Regions from separate parts of the Candidatus Jettenia sp. AMX1 genome, predicted to be linked through region 2. Evidence: riboswitches for the same ligand, from Rfam matches in the RefSeq annotation. Region 2 holds a riboswitch; the other holds the start of a gene.

Region 1 (4,220 bases), on a different contig from region 2:
ATTTGATATATTACGCCTAGCTGGAAAAAGCTTAAAAAATGTTCTGGAATTAACTGTAAAGAATTATTGGCCTCATCGTACGTACCCTGTATCCATACCTCGTTTTTTGTTTTAAATGCCATTTGTATATATACCCTGCACAGTTCATCGCGATAGAATGTCTCGTATGGATTGAGATGTATAGCATGTTTCATAAGATAGAGTCCTTTTTCTACTTTACCGTGAGCGTTTTCATCCTCAAACCCAAAGACCCTCCTTCCATATTCAAAGTATGCATCTGCCCTGTAGACCCGAATAACGAAGATGAGAATGAAGCCTAATACCGTCAGCACAATTCCACAACATAGCCATCTGGAAAAGTTGGAAATTCGGGAAATTGTGAAAGCAGGAGTTTGAATATATTGATTTTTCCCATTACCTGGACTTTGCAGCTTCGCATCTTTCCGGAATTTTCCAGTTATTACCCATTCCTCTCTCTCTTGCATCTTTATTATTGAGATACAGAGTCCCATCATTATCCAAAAGAGCATAACAATAGGTGTATTTCCAAAACTAAACTCATTTTGAATGAGATAACAAAGTACTCCCGTTAAAAGCCCCAGCATGAGCAATTTGTTTTCACTTGTTAACTTTTTGTAATTTTTACCAATATATATTCCAAAGGCTGCCAGCAGCCATAGGTAAGTACCCAGGCCAAAAATACCACGAGTGACGACCGTATCGAGAATATCATTGTGAATTCTATCCTGTCTCGGAAAAGGAAACCCCCGGTCACTTTCTCGCAGTGAAAATACCTTTGCAAGGTTTTTTTGGTAAATAATACCTATAGTATCTGGTCCAATACCAAAAACAGGGTAATCTTTCATAATCTCAAGAGCAGCCAGGTATTGGAATATGCGGGAAAAAGATGAACCGGCAACGGACAAGTGGGCAGTAATCCACGGCCTTGATTTATTTTGCGTATTATCAAAATCCGGCAATTCCTTCGATTCTCCTTTACTCACGGAAGATTCGGGTGAATCGGCTGCCTTTACATCAGCGGTAAAATGCTTAATAACCGAGGTTTCATGCCTTACGTTAAATGCTACCCCGATAAGGATATATAAAACAATGAGAATTACATTTTTATATCTTTTCGTAAGGCGCCATTTGGAAACAAAAAAGAACAGAGGAATTAATCCTCCAAGAAGCGCCACAAAACATGCGCGGGTATTGGTAAGCCAAAAGGTAGTGTAAATAATCAAGGATAACGCAAAAAAAAACCATACGATATAAGGACTTCTTACCGGAGGTGATTCTTTTCGTTCGAAAGAGTTACCCAAAAATAAGACAACGGCTAATGGTAAAGCCATAACAAGGTAGGTCGAAAAAAATACGGGATTCCCAAAGGTTGAGAATACCCGGCGGGCTTCAAAACTACTCCATTTGAACATATCAAACCCGATATGCTGTGCAATTCCATAGCATGATGAGATGGCAGCGCCGGTGATAATTGAGATTAACAGGAAATAAAACCTTTTTTTTGTCGTTACAAAATTGACCGTAGTATAAAAAAGAAAGATATAACATACCGTGGCAGTTAAACCCTCAAAACGCTTGTAGGTGCCAAAGAGACTCATTATGGGGTTTATAGAGAGAATTGATGAAATAATAAAAACTCCTATATAGGCGAGGATAGGAATATCTATTGAAGTATGTGAACAGGTAAGATGAGAATTCAAAGCAAACATGATCGACCATACAAAGAGAATGGCTATCGTTAACAAATAGAGAGCAGTCACCTTGCTAAGGTCGAAAACACTGTAAAGGCGGATATCGAAGAACAGAGGTACGATAATAACGGCAGCCAATAATAAACTTATTATCACTGTATCACCCTGTACCATTATGTTTTTGAAAATATTTTTTATTTTATTCTCATTCATATTCCTGATTGCCAAATTTAGCAATATTTTAAGTATCAATCTATTAAAAATGAAATACTATTTTCATACTATATCATGAAAAATAAAAAATATAAACTATTCCTTTTTTTAATTAAAAGTAAGATCTCGTATGATTACCATTTATCACAGGAAAATTTTTGTAGTTCAAAAGAATAATAATTTCCTTGATTTTTGGTTTATAAATTGACATATTAAGGTCAAAATAGTAGTGCGGTAAATATTCGACAAAGGTAAACTCCGAGTGATCGGAGGACGCAAAGTAAAGGGTCTTGTAACCGTGGATAGTGTTCGTAAACAGTGTCAGTATAAATAACAGACACTTACACTTATAACTGACACGATAGAAATAAGATAGCCTTACTGCCGAAGATATTTTCCATGAATATCTTTGCAGTAAGGCTTTTTTGTTTTCAGGAATAGTTTTAAAAATTGTAGTTACTCGGTACTCCGTAAAATGTTCCTGAGATTTATGGCCACTTATTCATGAACAGGAGGTGATACAAATGACCTGAAAAACATTGAAATGAATTGCTTAAGTCAAAACTGAGTAAAGTATTTTCCCTATTTTAAAGAAACATGCATGATATTCATGAAGAAAAAGAAATGAAAGGATTTTTTCTCTTGCGTAATACAACCTTAAATAAAGGAAAAGGCAATGAAAAATGTAAAAATATGTATATCGTTTATTTCTCTGTTTTCTCTGGGAACGATGGGAAGCTTATCCATTGCAGCAGACACCGAAGGTGTTAGTTATATATATCAGGGAAAAAATTTTATTGTAACAAATAACAATAGCACAATCCTTCGGGTAGAACCAACGCCTCCCCCCTCTGCATCAGCATCACCCTGCACCAGCGACTCTCCCTGTCTCTATGATGACCTTCCTGCAGGACTAGCTCCTTATGCTCTTACCGGTGGAAGTTGGCCCATCGCTGGCTTTACCTACAGCTTTGGAAATACCAGTCCTGATATCTCCTGGGCATCGGAGCGGGGAGTTATAGGACAGGCATTCGGACTCTGGTCAAATGTAGCAGAGGTTAAACCAACAGAAGTTGCAGACGGTGGGGCTAACTCATGTGCTGGTGACATCCGTATCTGGTGGGGAGCAGGAGACCATGGTGACGGATATCCTTTTGACGGACCCGGCGGTGTGCTGGCACATGCGTGGTATCCACCACCCGTCAATGGGGGATGTATTGCTGGCGATGTCCACTTTGATGAAGATGAAACATGGGTAACTCCAACCTATGGTGGGGCAGGGATTGATTTGCTTACCGTCGCGGCACATGAAATCGGACATTCCCTCGGATTGGCACATTCCTCTGATCCCAATGCCCTTATGTATCCTTTTTACACGGGAAGAAAACCTTATCTTTCGTATGATGATATTGCAGGTATTTATGCGATTTATGGATCCAGGCCAGAAGATGTGATTATTCAGATTGAATCTGTTTCAATTCCAGCTCCTGGCTCCGGAAGTTTCAGACTTCGTGAAAAAGATGTAAAGGTACAGCTCAGACAAAAAGGAACTGCAAACTATACGACTCGCCATTTACCTACCGCAGATACAGATACGGGTGGGTCAAAAGCCGATGTAGATGGTGTACTTTCACGCGATCCTTTTGTTTCCCAATTTGACGGTTATTGGTGGCATATAGGAGATCTTTATCGGGCACAACACAGACTCTCCAGTTCATATAAAGATATTGATCAGGTCAAGGTCACTTTGACTATTTCAGATAATATTCTTCTGGGCCCGGAGACCCTTCGCGTTTCTCTCAATGGAATTGTAGTTGGGGATATTGTGGTTAATCCGGGAGACGCCTCTAAGGTTGCTACATTTAATGTGAGATTTGTAAATCCAAAGAACAGCAGCAGGGATATAGGAACAAATTTTTATAATGAAGGAAAGCATTAAATGTGGCTAGCAAAGTATAAAAAGGAAAAAAGGAAGAGGGGGATTTTCCTCCTCTTCCTTATTCTATATTTATGGAGTTTTTCCTCCACACCAGCATATAGTATTATGTTGAGGATGGATAACTCAGAACTTATTGCCCGTTCTGATCTCGTTATATACGGAGAGGTTAAAGAGATTCATTCAAAGGGAGACAACCGGGAGGCTATTATTTTCGTTGAATGTATACTTAAGGGAAAACCCACTGCCGGTGCGGAGATAAAAGTTATTTTCTCGCCGGGAATGGAAGATAGTCCTGTCTTTGAAACCAACGAACGCGTCCTCCTCTTTTTGACAAAAAGCGACTCAGAACTATTTAT
Region 2 (4,220 bases):
AGGCCCTCCGGCAACTACCTTAAGGTTGGCTTCCTTGCAGCGTCTGATGATCTGCTGAGCCGACGTTCTTTGTATAACCATACTGCTGATAAATGCATAATCCGCCCATAACAGATCTTCATCCTTGAGTCTTGTTACATTGACATCAACTAAACGTTTTGACCACTCAGGTGGGAGCATTGCAGCAACTGTCAGTAATCCTAGCGGCGGAAAGGAGGCCTTTTTGCGTATGAACTTAAGTGCATGTTTGAAACTCCAGAATGTATCTGGGAACTCGGGGTATATCAACAGTATATTCATTATGTTTGTCAGAATAACCTCAATAAATATTAAAAATACTCCTACACAGCTAATTATAATCTTTACCTTTTATAACATAAATAAACATGATGTCAAATGCAAAAGGAAGGGAAAGGAAATTCGATGAGAATTTTCCAGTAATATCAAGAGGTTAAAGGAGAGAGATGCTTCAAAAGGAGAACGGAGAAACCTTTGAGCTTATGCTGATGTTCAAGTCACTACAGGCTTACAGAAATGTGAGATAAAAGATATCGGGTAAAGGCGCAACCTTTGACCTCTGCATTCTCAAGTTCATAATAGTAATCTTTTGAGAAGGAGTTATTCTGCCGCAGGGTTTTATTTAAGTTTTTATTATAATAAAAACTTAAATTTTTCGGCAGCTTTCAGGATGATGTCTATACCCCTATCCAATTGATATCTGGTATGTTCAGAGGTAATAAATATACGAATACGTGCTTCATTTTTTGGTACTGATGGAAATTGCAGGATACTTCCATCAAAACCTTCTCTCTGGAGAAAGTCGTTGAGTTTTAAGGTATTTCGTTCTGAGCCAAAAATCACCGGAACAATCCAACTTTTACTATTTCTCATATCAACTTTTCCTGCAAGTTTTTTTCTAAAATACGCCGCATTTTCCCGTAGTAATCTGCGCCTCTTCTCGCCCTCAGGCCCTGACGCCAGTTCGAGCACCTTAATCATACCACCGGTTACTGCAGGATCTAAAGCGCAGGAAAACATGCGGCATTTTGCATACCAATTAACGTAACGGACTACCTCTTTTTTTGCGAGTAATGCGCCACCAACCCCACTAAATGCCTTACTAAAAGTAATGACATAAAGATCGATGTCTTCTAAGACGCCAGACTCTTCACTGACTCCTCTGCCATTTTCACCGGCAATCAGAGTTGAATGAGCCTCATCAACAAGAATGCTTGCCTGATAATTTTTAACCACCCGTACTATATCACTAAGGTCACCATAATCACCATCTGCACCATATAGACTTTCGACGCAAACAAGAACACGTGATTTTCCATGGGAAACTTCTTGTAAAACTTGTTCGAGATGTTCAATATCATTATGTCGAAAATAGGAGCAGTTTGCCCCGGATATCTTCGCCCCTTCAAGAATTGATGTATGAACCGATTGATCCATTACGATATGATTTCCCGGCTTCATGTAAGCCTGTATAACACCTACGTTCGCGCTATAGCCAGAGGGAAATAATGATATTGACCGGTCGTCTAATCCAAAAAAATGCGTGAGATCCTCTTCCAGCTTTTTATGAATACCATACGTACCACTGATCACGGGTGAACTAGCCGCACCAAGACCATAGGTATCGAGAGCATCTTTTGCCGCTGCAATTACATCAGGATGATAGCCAAATCCCAGATAGTTATAGCTGGAAAAATTCAATAGTCTCATTCTATCACCCGTTTCACGCTGGATTTCAATTTCGGTTTTTTGCGCCCCAAGTCTTGGCGATTCAAATGTGTATAAACCATCCCTCGTTGCACTCTCTACCCATTCGTTAAAATGCTTTATTTCTGTCAGTTCAGATCCGGGATTGCCGATAAACATATCATAGGTATAGTTCTGATAATTTTGAGATTTATCATCAGACTCTGCCTGGAATTTAACTTTACGATTCTCCAGAATTTTACGGGTAAGCTCACGTTTTTCTTCTGACGATATACTTTTTGCATTAACAGAACTCATGAAAACCTCCCTTTTCTATGAAAATACCTATTACTGCTCAATATCAGATAAGATTTGTAGAATCCTACTTTCTACGAAGAATTACGTAGTAATAATACAACAGAAACACAAGATTAATCCTCCCTTCCCTTGATGGGAGAGGGCTATGGTAAGGGTGCACAATGAGATTGTTTTCTTTCCCTTATTCCCGTCCCACCACGGGGGAGGAGGTACTGAATTTTCTCGTATATATACCGTAATTACACAAAATCAAGCTGAGAGCTTCCCTTGATTTCTCCCTTGCAGAGGAGAGAAAAGGGGTTATAAATTTCAAGTTCAGATAAAACAAAAAAACCTTACTTCGAGAATATTAAGTCAAATATTCTCAGAGTAAGGTTCTCTGATTTATTTCGAATATATTTATCATGTTCGGTAGTAGGGCTATCTTTCATTCATAGGAGAGACGCATCATGATGCGCCTCTGCCAGTGTAATTAAAGATCCTTTACTTTGCGTCCCCTGATCACTCAGGGTTTGCCTTTATCGCTCTGTCTTAATTTTTAAACGCTACCTATATAACAAGTATGTTGTCTTATGTCAAATAAAATAATATTTTTATTTAAAAGCTATAAAAGAAGTGACGAAAAACTAACCTGATTTCTTGGATCGTTTTAGTTTCTTTCCCAGCCTGAGTATCGATAGGAAGCGAGGTACAAACTGATCAAATAGGTGAAAAGAATTATTTCTCCTTACCATTTTACTTTGATTCTTAAGATTATCTTTCTTTCTTGGATCAAAACGGTCTATAGGATCATCAACAAGCTCTCTGGTGTCTTTATCTCGTTCATCAAGGATAAAAGACGGGACAGATTCTGTTATCCTCGTCCTCCGATTCAGCCTCATATTCGAATTGTCACCTAACTTTGCGATAATCTTGAAGTCAAAAGCCCTGATCATTTCTGGTGTAGCTCCAAAAGCAAAATTTACACAGCCATAGTCTGAAGATACAATTACATGGGCTAGTTCTTTTAAACCATTTTTATCAAACGGAATATAGACCGGTTCACCTATGGATAGTTCATCAAATCTCTCAAGGGTGAATTTTGATGTTTTAATTAATTCTGCAAGCGATTTATCCAACAAGTCGAGTTTGAAAAAACAATCCTCCGATGCACGACGCACGATGTCATCAGCAGCAGGAAAATCTACTTTTCTCCACGTATTTAACAAATTCTCACCATCGTAATTAGCCAATATCCAGGGAAGGATAAACCAAAAATGCCTTCTGTACTCAGGGGGAATGCTAATGCCCTGTAAATGGTAAATGTTTCGGCCATCTTTATCTTTATGGTTTGATAAACCGCAACTCACAAGAAACGTAGTTTGTAAATGGTTTAAGCAGTAAAGAGGCAAAACCGGCGATTTGCAGAAAGCATTTTTGTACTTATCATACAGATTGTAAAGCTGATTTAATAGCTTAAGACTATCTGAAGAAATTTTCGGTGGAACAATCATCCATCGATAATCTTTCGATAAAGAACGGGAATATAAAAGTTCCTGGTATTTCATTTGATCTGCCTTACCCTCTCCATTGCTTTGCCCAAGAGCGGTTCTATATGTGTCTCAAATTGGCTTAAAATTTCGTAATCCTTATTTTTTTCTTCTAAAATAGCTCTGGCGATACTCTCGGCATCAGGCTTACGCATGATGAGAGACCAGATTTTATTTACCAGCCCCGCTTTTTTCAGGATTTCTGAAAGTTCTTTTTCCCTTTGCCTTATACTCTTGCTGGCTTCCTCTCTCATCTGCTTTAAAGTTTGCCCTAAACAATAAAACAAAACATGTTCTGCATTCACCGGTTGTGGAAATCCCACAATCTTATCTTCGGACCTAAAAGGATGTTTAACATCCTCTGTAGGAGTAACAGACCGATGAACATTACCCTCTCCTACTGCAGAGACAGGAACAATACACCCCTCCCAGGAGGGATTTTGCTTCTGTAAAGATACCATCTGATTAAATACTTCCAGGCCCCGTTCAATCAACGGCGCATAATTGTCAGTTTTCCACCTGGCATCAACCGTATCTGCCTTTGTTAACATGATTACAAATATTAAATTCCTATTCGGATAAATCCTGCTATAGGTTGTGAATATCTCATGGATCCTGCGTGCTCCTGACCGATGTCGTGCTTCTTTAATATTCGGATAATACGTCAGG

Evidence for each region. A riboswitch is a leader RNA that binds a small molecule or an ion and turns the genes downstream of it on or off. The one in region 2 is predicted to bind cyclic di-GMP.
Region 1: linked by a shared signal. The riboswitch ahead of FBQ94_RS00865 (M10 family metallopeptidase domain-containing protein) and the one ahead of FBQ94_RS16670 (aminotransferase class I/II-fold pyridoxal phosphate-dependent enzyme) in region 2 are both predicted to bind cyclic di-GMP.

Annotation. Positions count from the first base shown of each region.
Region 1 is NZ_SZPP01000002.1:85,117-89,336, reverse strand. It holds gene FBQ94_RS00870 (O-antigen ligase family protein) at 1-1,868, opposite strand, end outside; cyclic di-GMP riboswitch class I at 2,166-2,314, shown strand; gene FBQ94_RS00865 (M10 family metallopeptidase domain-containing protein) at 2,602-3,864, shown strand; gene FBQ94_RS00860 (hypothetical protein) at 3,970-4,220, shown strand, end outside.
Region 2 is NZ_SZPP01000074.1:5,881-10,100, forward strand. It holds gene FBQ94_RS16665 (B12-binding domain-containing radical SAM protein) at 1-180, opposite strand, end outside; gene FBQ94_RS16670 (aminotransferase class I/II-fold pyridoxal phosphate-dependent enzyme) at 652-2,022, opposite strand; cyclic di-GMP riboswitch class I at 2,430-2,549, opposite strand; gene FBQ94_RS16675 (hypothetical protein) at 2,649-3,569, opposite strand; gene FBQ94_RS16680 (hypothetical protein) at 3,566-4,220, opposite strand, start outside.